2 regions of the Halopseudomonas litoralis genome follow, and region 2 is predicted to be linked to the other one. Evidence: riboswitches for the same ligand, from Rfam matches in the RefSeq annotation. Region 2 holds a riboswitch; the other holds the start of a gene.

Region 1 (7,530 bases), 1.5 Mb from region 2:
CTGGTCACTCAGGTCAGGGGCCAACGCCAGTTTGGTCGGCCAGCAGATCAGCGTATTGCCTACCGCTTGCAGGTAGGCATTATCCGGACGAACCAGTCCGCTCTGTGCTGGTTCAGCACGAGTGACTGGCAAGGTGGTCCATTGGCAACTCTGCAAATCGACCCAGGGCAGTAGTTCGCGCATCTCTTTTTGTGCCTGTCGGATCAGTGCGTCGGCAGGCATGTTGGTACCCTGTTCGGCCAGCTCGCCACCGAGATACCAACACCATTGACCGTCACTGCAGGGGTGCGTGGTCACGGTCACCCGCGGTTTGGGACTGTTGCCCAGGCAGTGGGCATAGAGTGCTGGCAGGTTCGGTCCCTTGACCAGCACCATCTGCAGGGGCCGGCGCTGCATGGCCGGTTGTGTGATGCCGGCGCTTTGCAGAAGAGCTTCGTTGCCTTCACCGGCGGTCAGCACGTAGCGACGGGCGATGATCTGCTGGTCGGCAACCCGCACCGAACTGATGCCGCTATCCTTGCCTTCAATCTGCACAGGGCCGCTGATCAGGCTGTCCCCACCGAGTATTGCGAGATGGCGCACGACGTCGGGCACGTCCAGCACCAGTTCGGCCAGGCGGTAGACCTTGCCCTTGAAGGCGGGGTTGCTGAATACCGACGGAAGCTCCTTGCCTTTGACACTGTCTACCCGGCCGCGCAGTGCTTTGCTGGCGAAGAATCCGGCCAGATTGCTGATCAGGTTGCCTGGGGACCATAGGTAATGATGGGCGGAAAGCACTCGAGCTCCCCGCAGATCAAGCTCGCCGGTGCCATCCAGACAGGCACGCCAGCGATTGGGCATGCCGGCAATGGCTTCCGCCGCAGTGGTCAGCTTGCCGTTCAGCGCATATTTCGTACCGCCATGGATGATGCCCTGGGACTTGCTGCTCTGCCCGCCGCCGAGAGCATGTGGCTCAACCAGCAGGGTGCTGAACCCTTGTTGCCGCAGGCGCGCGTTCAGCCAGAGACCGGCGATGCCGCCGCCCAGAATACAGATATCGGTGTGCAGGGGTGTGCTCATGGGCTCCGCGGATTTCAAGAATAAGGGGCTGGTTTTGCCCGCGTAGTATAGCCATTAGCAGCCGGGCAGGTCACTTCTGCTACTCTATGCCGCGTTTGTGCCGCTCGACCCGGTTCTGGAGAAGGGAATGCCGCGTTTTCTGTACAGTCTGATCTTTACCCTGTGTCTGCCGCTGATTCTGGCACGCCTGCTGTACCGCGCCTGGCGCGCTCCAGCCTATGCGCGGCGCTGGCGCGAGCGCTTTGCCCTGAGCGGCGACCTGCGTGCCGGCGGCATCTGGGTACATGCCGTGTCCGTGGGCGAGTCGATCGCGGCAGCGCCCATGGTGCGCGAGCTGCGCAAGCGTCATCCGGAGCTGCCAGTCACTATTACCTGCATGACGCCGACCGGCTCTGAACAGATCCGCAAGTTGTTCGGTGACGAGGTGGGGCATGCTTATCTGCCCTATGACCTTCCTTGGCTGCAGCGGCGGCTCATTCGGCGGCTGCGACCGCGCATTTCCATCATCATGGAAACTGAATTGTGGCCGAATCTGGTGGCTGAGTGCGGGCGGGCTGGTGTGCCTGTCGTGTTGGCCAATGCCCGCTTGTCCGAGCGTTCGGCCCGCGGCTATCAGCGAGTGTCAGGGCTGGTGCGGCCTATGTTTGCAGCGCTGGATTGGGTGGCGGCGCAGACCGCAGCCGAGGCTGAGCGTTTCCTCATGCTGGGCGTGCGCCAGACAGCGTTGACGGTGACCGGCAGCATCAAATTCGACCTCAAGCCGGGGGCGGAGCTGTTGGCCACGGCTGCGCAGTGGCGGGCTCAGTGGGGTGAGCGTCCGGTCTGGATTGCCGCCAGTACCCACTCTGGCGAGGACGAAGTCGTGCTGGCGGCGCACCGGCAGGTGCTGCAACAACATCCCGATGCGTTGCTGATCCTGGTGCCCCGCCACCCTGAGCGTTTCGATGCGGTTGCCAGGCAGATAGAAGGGGCGGGTCTGAGCATGGTGCGGCGTAGTGCCGGCAACATGCCGACATCGAGTGATCTGGTGTTGTTGGGCGATACCATGGGTGAGCTGATGCAGTTCTATGCTTGCGCCGATGTGGCCTTTGTCGGTGGCTCACTGATTCCAGGTGGTGGGCACAATTATCTGGAACCCGCGGCGCTTGGTCTGCCTGTACTGTCCGGGCCGCATCGTTTCAACTTTGCCGAGATCAGCGAGTTGCTGGAGCGGGCCGGAGCGCTGGTGGAAGTGGCGGATGCGCAGGGCATGGCTGAGCAGGTCAATGGCTGGTTGAGTGATCGGCCCTCGGCACGGGTTGCAGGAGAAGCGGGGCGGGTGGTGGTTGAAGCCAATCAGGGGGCGTTGGAAAGGCTCCTCCAGGGTATCGCCCGGCGGTTGTAGCAGCGGGACGCAGAGCGTCCCAGCCTGCCTTCCCACAATCAGAACGACGTACGCATCCGTCTCTGCTGCTCATTCACCGGTGGCTGGGGCTGATTGCCGATGGTCATGCGCTGCATTTCTTCCTGGGTAAACGGCGGGATGAAATCGCGGTCCGGATCGTAGTCAGCTTTCAACCAGGTCGAAAGGTCTTCCAGGTCCTGTGGACTGAGCGTGCCGGCAGCCTGCTTCAGATTCAGGTTGTCGATGATGTAGTTGTAACGGGCATCGTTGTAGTCACGTACCGCCCGATACAGGTTGCGCTGGGCATCCAGTACATCCACCACGTTACGTGTGCCGACTTCATAGCCAGCCTGAGTGGCATCCACTGCGGCCTTGGATGAAATGATCGACTGACGCCGGGCTTCCACTTCTTCTACGCTTGATGTAACCGTACGGAACAGGTTGCGGGTACGCTCGACGATGCGTCGCAACTCGGCTTCGCTGGACTGTTCGGCCTGGGTCAGCCGGAAGGTTGATTCGCGCACCCGCGACGTGGTGCCACCGCCGGTAAACAAGGGCAGGGTCATTTCCACGCCGAACTGGGTCAGCTCAGTATCGCCACCAATGCCAGCGCCCCCGATGCCGGCTCCGGCGCCGCCGAGACGGGCGCCGCCATAGCTGTCGTTGTAACGCACAAAGGCGTCCACTGTCGGGGCGTAGCCAGCCTTGCTGCTGCGCAGTGTATCGCCAGCGGTGTCGATGGCCAGGCGCGATGCCTGCAATGACAGGTTCTGCGCTGCGGCTGTCTCAACCCACTGCTGCATATCGGCAGGAGTCGGCGCAAGAACCGGCAGGTTGTGGCTCATGCCGAGCAGATCAGTATGATCGCGGTTGGTCAGGCGGGTCAGAGCCTGGTAGCTCACATCCAGATTGGTGGTGGCGGTAATGCGCGTGGCGCGGGCGGTGTCGAATCCGGCCAGTGCTTCGAGCACATCGGTGCGGGCTGAAAGGCCGACCTCAAAACGTTCGCGAGCCTGTTCCAGCTGGCGTTCGAATGCGGCTTCCTCGGCGCGGGCAGTAGCCAGATTGTCGGAGGCGCGCAGCACGTTGAAATACGCCAACGCCACATCCAGGATCAGTTGCTGCTGGGTCGCGGAAAACTCCACGCGAGCCTGTTCACTCTGGGATTTGGCGGCCTGATAATTGAACCAGCGGTCGGCGCGAAACAGCGGCTGCGTCAGACTGGCCTGATAGTAATGCGTCGAGTAGTCGTCCGATCCCATGCCGTCGACATCGACATACTCCCGAGCGAGGCCGGCACCCAGGCCGATATTGGGCAGTAACTGGGCGCGGGCCTGGGGCAGGGCTTCCTGGCGGGCGAGGGCGTCAGCTTCAGCGGCAGCCAGATCGGCGCTGTTGAGCAGGGCTTCCTGGTAGATGGTCAGCAGATCGGATTTGGCCAGGGCCGGGCCGGACAGGCCTGCCAGCACAATGGCGACATAAAGGGGGCGCAGCATGCAGAGGTCCTTCGCATGGAGGTAGAAGTCAATCCACCAAGGCTAAAGAGCTGCAGGCCGCCGGTCAAGCGCAACCGAAGCGGTTCATCGGTCCCTCGCTTGCCGTTCATCACATGAACATCTAAGCTGCAGGCTCATCTTGACGGGGTGCCGGGGTTTTATGCCGGCTGAGACGACACCCGTTGAACCTGATCCGGTTAATACCGGCGTAGGAATCGAGATGCGCCGTTCTGCATTACCCCGTTCTGGGGTGGTGTTCCGTGCCGCTTCGGTTCCCTGTAATTCCTACAGTGGAGCACAACAATGACCAGCCGTTTACCTGATACCGCCATCGCCAATTCTGGTGCCGATGGTGCTGCAACCCAGCCTTTACCCAATTCCCGCAAGATCTATGTGACGGGTTCGCGCCCGGATATCCGCGTGCCGATGCGTGAGATCAGTCTGGCCGATACGCAGACCGATAAAGGCGTGGAGAAAAACCCGCCGGTATTGGTGTACGACACCTCCGGCCCTTATACCGACCCGGCGGTGAAGATCGATCTGCGCGCCGGCCTGCCGGATGTGCGTACAGCCTGGATTGAAGAGCGCAACGACACCGAGATTCTGCCGGGGCTGACCTCGGAATTCGGCAGCGCCCGTCTGGCCGATCCATCACTGGATCATCTGCGCTTTGCCCATCTTCGTACGCCGCGTCGGGCCAAAGCTGACTGTAACGTCAGCCAGATGCACTATGCCCGCAAGGGCATCATCACGCCGGAGATGGAGTTCATTGCCATCCGCGAGAACATGAAGCTGCAGGAGGCGCGCGCTGCCGGGTTGTTGGCTGATCAGCATCCGGGCCACAGCTTTGGCGCCAGTATCCCCAGCGAGATCACCGCTGAATTTGTGCGTGATGAAGTGGCCCGTGGTAGGGCAATCATCCCGGCCAATATCAACCATACCGAGTTGGAGCCGATGATCATCGGCCGCAATTTCCTGGTGAAGATCAACGGCAATATAGGCAACTCGGCGCTGGGTTCCTCTATCGAGGAAGAAGTCGAGAAGATGACCTGGGGCATTCGCTGGGGCTCGGATACGGTGATGGATCTGTCCACCGGCAAGAATATTCACGAAACCCGCGAGTGGCTCATCCGCAACTCACCGGTGCCGATCGGTACTGTGCCTATTTACCAGGCCTTGGAAAAGGTCGATGGCATTGCCGAGAACCTGACGTGGGAAATCTTCCGTGACACGCTGATCGAGCAGGCGGAACAGGGTGTGGACTACTTCACCATTCACGCCGGTGTTTTGCTGCGTTACGTGCCGATGACGGCGAACCGGGTCACCGGCATCGTTTCCCGGGGTGGCTCGATCATGGCCAAGTGGTGCCTGGCGCATCACCAGGAAAACTTCCTTTATACCCACTTCGAAGATATCTGCCAGATCATGAAGGCCTACGATGTGTCCTTCTCGCTGGGCGACGGCTTGCGCCCCGGCTCGATTGCCGATGCCAACGATGCAGCCCAGTTCGGCGAGCTGGAAACCCTGGGCGAGCTGACCAAGATCGCCTGGAAGCATGACGTACAGTGCATGATCGAAGGCCCGGGGCATGTGCCCATGCAGCTGATCAAGGAGAACATGGACAAGCAGCTGGAATGCTGTGACGAAGCACCATTTTATACCCTCGGGCCGCTGACCACGGATATCGCGCCGGGCTACGACCACATCACTTCCGGGATTGGCGCGGCGATGATCGGCTGGTTCGGTTGTGCCATGCTCTGCTATGTCACGCCCAAGGAACACCTGGGGCTGCCGAACCGGGATGATGTGAAGACTGGGATCATTACCTACAAGATCGCGGCCCACGCGGCGGATCTGGCCAAGGGGCATCCGGGAGCACAGATCCGCGACAATGCGTTGTCCAAGGCGCGCTTCGAGTTCCGCTGGGAGGACCAGTTCAACCTCGGCCTGGACCCGGATACCGCGCGGGCTTTCCACGACGAGACTTTGCCCAAGGAGTCGGCCAAAGTGGCGCATTTCTGCTCCATGTGCGGACCGAAATTCTGTTCGATGAAGATTACCCAGGAAGTGCGGGAGTACGCAGCCGCGCAGCGGATCGAGGCGGTGGATCTGGTCATGGAGGAAGGAATGAAGGCCAAGTCTTCCGAGTTTCGGCAGACCGGCTCGCAGTTGTATCAGAAGGTCTGATGGATAGCTTCTGAGCAAAGCCCGGTGGCGTCCTGCGGACGCCGTCGCGGCGATCCGAGCGCCCCTCCTGTTTGAGGTGTTTCGGGGTGTCGTCTGCCCACCGACGAGAAACCCTTGCCCGTCACGGTTAGGATATGCGAGGTTAATGGCATGATCCTTTTAATCGAGAGTTTATCCAATTGACTGATTTCAGCCGCGACGATGTGGAAATCATCCACCGTGAAGCCGGCTTTCGAGGCTTCTACCAACTGGATGTATTGACCCTTCGACACCGACTGTTTGCTGGCGGCTGGGGGCCGGCGTTGCGGCGTGAGTTGTTTGTCAGGCCGGATGCGGTGTGCGTATTGCCCTATGACCCCTGGCAGGATGCGGTGGTACTGATCGAGCAGGTGCGCGTCGGTGCGCTGGAAAAAAGCACCAATCCCTGGATGCTGGAACTGGTCGCCGGTCTGTTTGATGATGGTGAAGAGGCCGAGCAGGTCGCCCATCGTGAAGCGCAAGAAGAAGCCGGGCTGACACTGTTGAGCCTGACACCGATCACTCGTTATTTCCCGTCGCCGGGTGGCAGCAACGAACAGGTATATCTGTATTGCGCCACGGTGGACAGCCGGGGCGCGGGTGGCCTGCATGGACTGGCCGTAGAGGGTGAGGATATCCGCGTCAGTGTCTGGTCGCGGGTAGACGCACTGACGGCAATGGCCGAAGGGCGGCTGGACAACGCCGCTACCATCATCGCGCTGCAGTGGCTCGAACTGCATGGACAGGCGCTTCGCGACAATGCGGGGCCACAACCATGATGGTTGCGGGCAAGCGCCGTTATCGGGTTGACCTTTCCTCGTTGCAGGCCGTCTGCGAAACCAACTTCTTCCGTTTATATCAGCTGATGCCGGATCTGGCGGTGCAGGATGAGCGGCAGATTCTGCTGAGCGCAACAGATGAAACGGAACAGCGTCTGGTGATGCGGGTCATCGAGCGTTGCCGTTACACCACCACGCTCACGCTCCAGCATGAGAGACGCCATGATTGGTTTGCGCCGCCAAGCATGGAAGTACGCATGTACCACGATGCGCGCATGGCCGAGGTGGTCGCCGCCTATAACCGCCGGCGCTTCCAGGGTGTTTACCCCTATCCGAATGAACAGATGCTGCAGCCCGATGAGAAGTTTCAGCTCAACAGTTTCCTCGGCGAGTGGCTCGGCTATTGCCAGCGTCACGGGCAAAGCGCCCAGCCGGTACTGATCAATCGATGACGCGATTCTGTGGCCAAGCGCAAGTTTCTGCCACCTGAGTCAGCTCATCACTGGATTGTCGGCATTTGTATTGCGATCATGGCAGGCAAATAACCTCTGAGAGAAGGCCAGATGCCGCCGACCGACAGTACTCTCTTCGCTGAACCCATTCATGT
Region 2 (7,530 bases):
CAAGTATGTGGCTACCTGATTTGAAGTAACCGACCTGCACCTGCCGGGCAATGCCATCCAGTACCTCGTCCGGCAGCTCGTCAAACGGCGCAAACCGACTCAAGTGGTCACGTATCTCGATCAGTTCAACCTGCATGACGGACTCCGAACGGGCTTGAAGGGGATAGTGTAATACTTCCCGCTGGCTTCTACTCGGACGGCGTCAACTTCAGCAGCTGACCGTCACCTCCGCGCATGCCATCCTCCAGCAGCCAGATCGCGCCATCTGGGCCTTGTTCCACCTCGCGGATGCGCTTCTGCATATCGAACCGTTCGGCTTCGTGTGCCTTTTCACCATCAAATTCCACGCGCACCAGGGACAAGGAGGACATGCCGCCAATGAAACCGCTGCCTTGCCAATCCGCAAACAGCTCACCGTCGTAGATGATGAAGCCGGCGGGTGAGATCACGGGTGTCCAGGTGATGGCCGGTGTCTTGAATTCGGGGCGGGTGTCATGATCCGGAATCGAAGTGCCGTCGTAATGATTGCCGTTGGATACCAGTGGGTAACCATAGTTGGCGCCTTTCTCGATCAGATTGAGTTCATCACCACCTTCCGGACCCATCTCATGCGCCCAGAGCTTGCCGCTGCTATCGAATGCCATACCCAGAATATTACGGTGCCCCAGGGACCAGACCTGCGCTGCTATCTCGCCCTGATCGGTAAAGGGGTTATCCTCAGGGACGCTGCCATCATCATTGAGCCGCACCACCTTGCCCAGGTTGGAGTTCATGTCCTGCGATGGATCAAAGGCCTGACGCTCGCTGGAGCTAATCCACAGCATGCCGTCACTGTCGAAGGCCAGGCGGTGACCAAAATGCCCATTGCCGCTCAGCTTTGGCGTCTGCCGCCAGATCACATCAAGGTCTTCAAGTTTGCCGCTGCCTTCGTCGTCCAGTACCAGCCGGGCGCGCGCAACGGCGGCGCCGGCACCGCCGTCACCGGCCTCGGCATAGCTGAGGTAAATGTGTTGATTGGTTTCGAACTGTGGGTGCAGCAACACATCGCCAAGCCCGCCCTGACCTGCATGCACCACCTCCGGCACGCCGCCGATGGTGCCACTGCGCTCGCCGGCAAGATCGTGCAGACGTAGTGTGCCGGCCATTTCGGTTACCAGCAGGCGGCCATCAGGCAGAAAGGTCATGGCCCAGGGAGAGTCGAACTGGGTCACTTCGCTCACGCTGAAGGGGAGTGCATCGGTTCCGGGGTCGGCGGTCGGTTGCCCCGCAGCCGCCTGCTCAGCGGACTCTTTTTCCGCGCTGCTGGCTTCTGCAGAGGACTGGTCGTGGGCGCGGGTATTGGACTCGGATTCGGTGACCGTTGGCGTCGGAGCATCGGTCTGCTTGTCCGGGGTCGCCGAATTGTCGCAGCCAGCCAACAGGCCGAGCGTGGCGAGGAAGATCAATGAATGCCGGTAAGGGACCATGACTGCTCCTGTGTGGTTACGGGAGGGGATCCATCATCCTGGAGCGATGACTGAAGATTTAAGTGTGCCGATACCACAATATAGATCGCTGTTCGCGTTTGGCAAACTGGCCGGCAGGTACGGTGCGCGGTGGTCTGATCCATGCTGCTTCTCGATAACCACAGCACCACTCGGAATTGAAGTTCGACGAGGGTGGCTGCTCACCCATCCAGTTTTCGTACCCGCTGCGCCAGTATTGAAAAATCAAAGAGGGTTCCTGCAGGTAAAAGCAGCAGTATCAGCGACACGGCGATGGGCACCAGTGATGCCAGCAGGAAAGCTTCCAGCAGGTAAGTAAGGGGCGCGCCCGGTGCCGGAAATACCATCAGTCCAGTTACCAGGCCTGCGAAGGTACTTAGCGCAGCGTTGTAGCTTTGATAGCGGGCGTTGTAGAAACCGAAGAACACGGGGAAGGCTGCTGCGCAGCACAGTAGATCGGCCAACAGAAACAGGTAGAGCACGCTGTAGCCCTGGGATGCCGCCACGAGCACCGGTATCGACAGCAGCACAATCAGCCAGCGCGATAGCGATAGCAGGTTGTGATTGCTCAGCTTCGGCAGCAGCCTGCGCAGATCCACCACCATGATGCTGGATAAGCCGCTGATGGTAGAGTCGGCGCTGCTCATAATCAGCGCCAGGCCGAACGGCAGCAGGCCGATGGCAAACCACACCGGGACCTCGGCCAGCAGCACACTGAACAATGCCACCGAGCCATCGCCGGGCAAGCCCAGCCCGACAAACGCCAGGCCAAACAGACCCATGATGAAAATGATGGGAAAGCTCAGCAGACCGCTGATGATAAAACCGTTGCGGATAACCTTGTTATCGCGGGCGGCGAAAATACGCTGCCAGGTGCCCTGGTAAAACAGTCCGGTCAGTACCACCGCGATAAAGAATGTCAGACCAGATTTCAGACCGTTGATATCTAGCGGGTTCAGCAAGTGCGGCGCGTTTTCCTGCAGGCCCTCCAGTGCCGGCGCAAGGCCGCCGGCGGCTTGCCAGCCAAAGACGATCAGCAACGCCAGAAAGGGCAGGATTACCAGCATTTGCACTCGGTCGGTAAAAATGGTGACCCGTAGACCGCCATACAAGGTATATAGCAGCGTGGCGCCCATCACGATGCTGGCGGTCAGCCACAGAGGGACCGGTGCCAGCAAGGACACCATTTTGGCGATGGCGGTCAGGCCTGCGGTCAGACTGATGAACAGGTAAAACAGCATGATCACCAACACAAAAGCGTACATCACCCGGCCATAGCGGCCGAGCACAAACTCGGTCAGCGTGTGGCCTTCGGGCATCAGCGAGCGAAGGCGTTGGCCCAGCGGAATCATGATCAGCCGTGGTGCTAGTGCGCCCAAAGCGTAGCCGGTCACAGCGCCAATACCGCCCCAGGTAGCGGCCTGTGCCGGGCCAAACAGAATCCAGGTGCCCATGGTGGTGGCCAGCAATGTTAGTAGCGTGGCGGAGCTGTTCTGGCTGTTACGGGCTACCAGGAAATCGTCCAGCTTGTCCTGTTTGCGGCGGGCGTATATCAGGCCGGGTATGGCGAACAGAGCAGAGAACAGAGTCAGCCACGCAAGGGCGGTAAAGGGGCTTAACATCGGTGGTCTTCCTTGCCGTGGCAGGCGCAGGTGAAATCGCCAAAAGATGGCGTAGCACCCGGACAGCGGCAAAGAAGAAGGTGCACACAGGACGCGTAGAGCAGGCGTTTCCTTCCCTTCGCCGGCATTATCCGGATCAGGTTCGAAGGGTTACCGCATCAGATGCGGAGTCTCAGCCATCGCAATGGCACCCCCAGGAGTGACCGAAGAGTAGGGAGCCGAAGCCTGCTTGTCAATTGCAGCCATTGGATTACATATTCATGATGGGACTGTGCTATGTTTCCGTCTCGACACGGGGTGTCCTGGATTGCAGGACTGAGAACACACCCGTTGAACCTGATCCAGTTCGTACTGGCGAAGGGATGTCAGCCGCCGGCCTGAGGCCGCATCTGCCTATTCATACCTTCGCCTCAGTCATGAGGTGTCTATGCAATCATCCACTCGTCTTGATCAACAACTGGTGCTGGTTACCGGTGCTGCCCGCGGTTTGGGTGAACACCTGGTGCGCGCATTTCTGCGCGAAGGTGCCAGCGTGGTGATCAACTACCGTAACAGCGCCGCGGCAGCGCACAGGCTGGCCGGAGAACACTCTGCTCGTGCGCTGGCAGTGCAGGCTGACGTGACCGACCGCGCCGCGGTGCAGGCGATGTTCGCCCAGGCCCGGCAGCATTTCGGGTTCCCGGTGACCACAGTGATCAACAATGCGCTGCCGGATTTTTCATTCAACGGTGATGCCCGGGCGAATGCAGAGCAGTTGTCCTGGGACAGTCTGAACCAGCAGTTTGCCGGTGTGGTGGGTGGAGCGTTGAACACTACCCAGGCAGCGCTGGCCGGCATGCGCGAACTGGGGTTTGGCCGCATTGTGAACGTGGGTACCAATCTGTTCCAGAATCCGGTGGTGCCATACCACGATTACACGGCGGGCAAAGCGGCGTTGCTGTCCCTGACCCGCACCCTGTCGCAGGATCTGGGGCCGGATAACATCACCGTGAATATGGTGTCAGGTGGCTTGCTGCGCACCACTGACGCGTCTTCTGCTACGCCTGAAGCCGTGTTTGATTTTATCGCGGCCAGTACGCCACTGCGGCGAGTAACCACGCCGGCGGAATTTGCCGATGCCATCCTGTTTTTTGCCTCGCCGTGGGCTCGTTCGGTGACCGGTCAGAACCTGGTGGTCGACGGTGGACTGGTGAAAAACTGATGGCGAACTTACATTCACGCCGACGGATGATGCACCTTAACTTGTTTCTGATGGGCTGCGGCCATCACCGCGCCGCATGGCGCCATCCGCAGTCCGCGGTGGAGCAATTGGGTGATATACGCTATTACGAACGCCTGGCGCAAACCGCCGAACGTGGCAAGCTGGACGCGGTGTTTTTTGCCGACAGCAACTCGACAGGTGATGTGTCGGACGGCAGTTGGTGGTATCTGGAACCGCTTACCGCCATTGCCGCCATGAGTCGGGCAACGGAGAAAATCGGCTTTATCAGTACTGTCTCCAGTACGTTCTACACCCCCTTTCATGCCGCCCGGCTGGTAGCATCGCTGGATCACATCTCTGGCGGCCGCATTGGCTGGAATGTGGTCACCTCAATGTTTGACGTGGAAGCCCGGAACCACGGTTATGAATCCATGCCCGGCCATGCCGAACGTTACCGTCGCGCCGACGAGTTTGTGCAGGCCGTGCTGGGCTTGTGGGACTCTTGGGGTGATGACGCTCTGAAGTTTGATCGACAGGGTCATTACGCCGACCCGGCTAAAGTGCAGCCTGTTAACCATCGAGGGGAGTTTTTTCGGGTGGACGGGCCGCTGAACGTCCCGCGTCCGGTGCAGGGCCATCCGGTGCTTTTTCAGGCCGGCGCCTCGGAGCCCGGGCGCGAGCTCGCGGCCAGATGCGCCGAGGCCATCTACGCGGTGGCTTACGATTTGCCCGCGGCGCAAAACTACTACCGCGATATCAAGCGACGGGTAAAAGCGGCTGGCCGTGAGGTTGACGTGCCCATCATGCCTGGGCTGGTCACCTACGTTGCAGCCACCGAGGAGGAGGCATTCAGAAAGCAGCGAGAGTTGGATGAGTTGCTGCCCGCCGATGCATCCTTGCGCCAGTTGGCGACGTTTATTGGCCAGGACTGTTCAGCCTGGGAGCTGGACGCGCCGATACCTGCGTTACCGCCACTGTCCGAGTTCAGCGGGCCGCAAGGGCGCTACAGCACAATTCTGCGCATCATTGAAACCGAACAACCCACGCTGCGCCAATTGCTGGGCCGGTTGGCAGCGGGCGGGGGCCATTGCACCATGGTAGGTACGCCGCAGCAGATCGCGGACAGGATGGAGCACTGGTTTAACAACGAAGGTGCTGACGGGTTCAACCTCATGCCACCATCGCTGCCTGCGGGCATTGAAGATTTTATCGAGCAGGTGGTCCCGGAGTTGCAGCGTCGGGGGTTGTTCCGTACCGCCTATGAGAGCTGTACTCTGCGCGAGCATCTAGGCTTGGCGCGCCCAGATAAGTCCTGAGCACGGGCAGGTCGTCGCAATCGAATCGGCGACTGTTATTGGCTTGCCTGGCGATGTCGACCAAGCACAGGAACGCATCACTTTAGCGACGTGGCACAGGGTGGCATAGCGCCAAGACTTCCCTCGCAGAGCTGCGGCGCGGCCTTCGGACCCAGGCTCAGTCTCAGGGTCAAAGTCGGGCGAGTACTGGCGATGAGAGGGTGAAATGTGGTTGGGAACGACCAATTCAGGCAGCAGGCAAAGTCTGCACCAGTATGCGGTGAATCGACGTGAGTCAGGCAAGAAAAAGCCCCAACTGATAACAGTTGGGGCTTGGTGTTGGTGGGCCGGGGTAATCTGAACTCGTGTTGCAACTCATTGATTTTTATCAATATGTCTCGGTTAAAATTTTCCTTGGTATACTTTTTGGTATGCCAGGCAGTGAATGCTGCAAAAATCACCGGCATCCAGCACCCCTTCACCATCTCGATCGCTTCAGACGCGTCGTTTGCTGGATCATGAATTTGATTTCAATTGTAGGCTTGAGGATTCCTTTCATCAAGACTCTGCAGGCCTAACTCCCAAGCAAGTCAGTGAGCGGCTGGAGGTCTCTGCGCCTGTCGTCTTCAAATGGCGCAAGGGTTATCCGGAGGGGCTTGATGGCCTGAAGGACTTGCCGCGCAGCGAGGCACCCCGCACACTCAGCGAGGCGAAGGCCAAGGAAATACTGACACTGACAACCCAGCGGGTAACGCGAGGAGCCACTCACTGGAGCCTCCGTCTGACGGCCAAGTATGCCAAGGTCAGCATCTGGCAAGTGGCGCAAGTATGGGCCGCTGCGGACTTGAAGCCACATAGACTCAAAACCTTCAGAATCAGCAAAGATCCTGACTTTGCCGACAAAGTCGTTAATGTCGTTGGCCTGTACATGGATCCGCCGGACAATGCGATGGTGCTGTCTGTTGACGGGAAAACCCAGATCCAGGCGCTGGATCGCACTCAACCCATGCTGCCACTCAAGCCTGGTCAGGTTGAGCGCCGCACGCATGACTACAAGCGTCACGGTACGGCCAGTTTGTATGCTGCCTTTGATATTCTGACTGGCAAAGCCATCGGACGCATTACCCAGCGGCACAGGGCCAAAGAGTTCCTGGGCTTCCTTCGCCAAATCGACCGCAGTACTCATGCCGAGCTGGATCTGCATGTCATTCTGGACAACAGCTCAATCCATAAGGCCGCAGCGGTTAAGGTGTGGCTGGCGAAACACCCACGTTTCAAGCTGCACTTCACACCGACCAGCGCATCTTGGATGAACGTCGTAGAAGGTTGGTTTGCGCAACTGGAACGGCGGGCGCTTTATCGCGATGCTTTCACCAGCGTGGCCGACTTGATAGCGGCCATCCGAGGTTTTATTGATGTCCATAATGAGCATTCAGCCAAGCCCTTTCGCTGGAGCAAAATAGCCAAGTCAATTATCAGCTCGGTGAATCGAGCAAAGCTGTCTGCAGTTCGGAATAAGTTATTGAAATAACCAAACAGGACACTAGTTGGTGTTCGGTTTCATTAGGCCACTACACATATAGGCGAAACTGTTCGCGGGCGGCATATTTGATGTGGCTTTTCAATTATATGTTATTGCCCATCGAGGTCGAAATTCAAAGCGTACCCTTGGGTGGTTGTATCACTGTTTATCTTTTCATTTTTGTTCTCAGACGGGGAATATTTAGGCATCGGCCTGTTTGCCTTATCGGTTGTTTCTGGAATGTAGAGTTGGTGTGTGTTTTCCATTTCTATAAGTATTTCGATAGCTTTTGATTGAGTTATGTTGTGCTTGCTGGATAGCTCTTGTAGATTTTTTATAGAGCGATCGGATAATAATAAGTTTTTCTGGGATTTGCTTTTGTTTGATTTTCTATATTTGTTTTGAT

Evidence for each region. A riboswitch is a leader RNA that binds a small molecule or an ion and turns the genes downstream of it on or off. The one in region 2 is predicted to bind thiamine pyrophosphate.
Region 1: another riboswitch for thiamine pyrophosphate. It lies ahead of thiC (phosphomethylpyrimidine synthase ThiC); the one in region 2 lies ahead of BLU11_RS18945 (3-oxoacyl-ACP reductase).

What each region holds. Positions count from the first base shown of each region.
Region 1 is NZ_LT629748.1:2,480,990-2,488,519, reverse strand. It holds gene BLU11_RS12050 (NAD(P)/FAD-dependent oxidoreductase) at 1-1,059, opposite strand, end outside; gene waaA (lipid IV(A) 3-deoxy-D-manno-octulosonic acid transferase) at 1,187-2,443, shown strand; gene BLU11_RS12040 (TolC family outer membrane protein) at 2,482-3,939, opposite strand; TPP riboswitch at 4,073-4,171, shown strand; gene thiC (phosphomethylpyrimidine synthase ThiC) at 4,243-6,126, shown strand; gene BLU11_RS12030 (NUDIX domain-containing protein) at 6,306-6,923, shown strand; gene BLU11_RS12025 (DUF1249 domain-containing protein) at 6,920-7,375, shown strand; gene cpdA (3',5'-cyclic-AMP phosphodiesterase) at 7,487-7,530, shown strand, end outside.
Region 2 is NZ_LT629748.1:3,944,277-3,951,806, forward strand. It holds gene BLU11_RS18930 (DUF294 nucleotidyltransferase-like domain-containing protein) at 1-136, opposite strand, end outside; gene BLU11_RS18935 (PQQ-dependent sugar dehydrogenase) at 189-1,466, opposite strand; gene BLU11_RS18940 (sodium:solute symporter family protein) at 1,667-3,106, opposite strand; TPP riboswitch at 3,203-3,311, opposite strand; TPP riboswitch at 3,390-3,486, shown strand; gene BLU11_RS18945 (3-oxoacyl-ACP reductase) at 3,534-4,307, shown strand; gene BLU11_RS18950 (LLM class flavin-dependent oxidoreductase) at 4,307-5,623, shown strand; partial or broken gene BLU11_RS18955 (IS630 family transposase) at 6,168-7,133, shown strand; gene BLU11_RS18960 (hypothetical protein) at 7,235-7,530, opposite strand, start outside.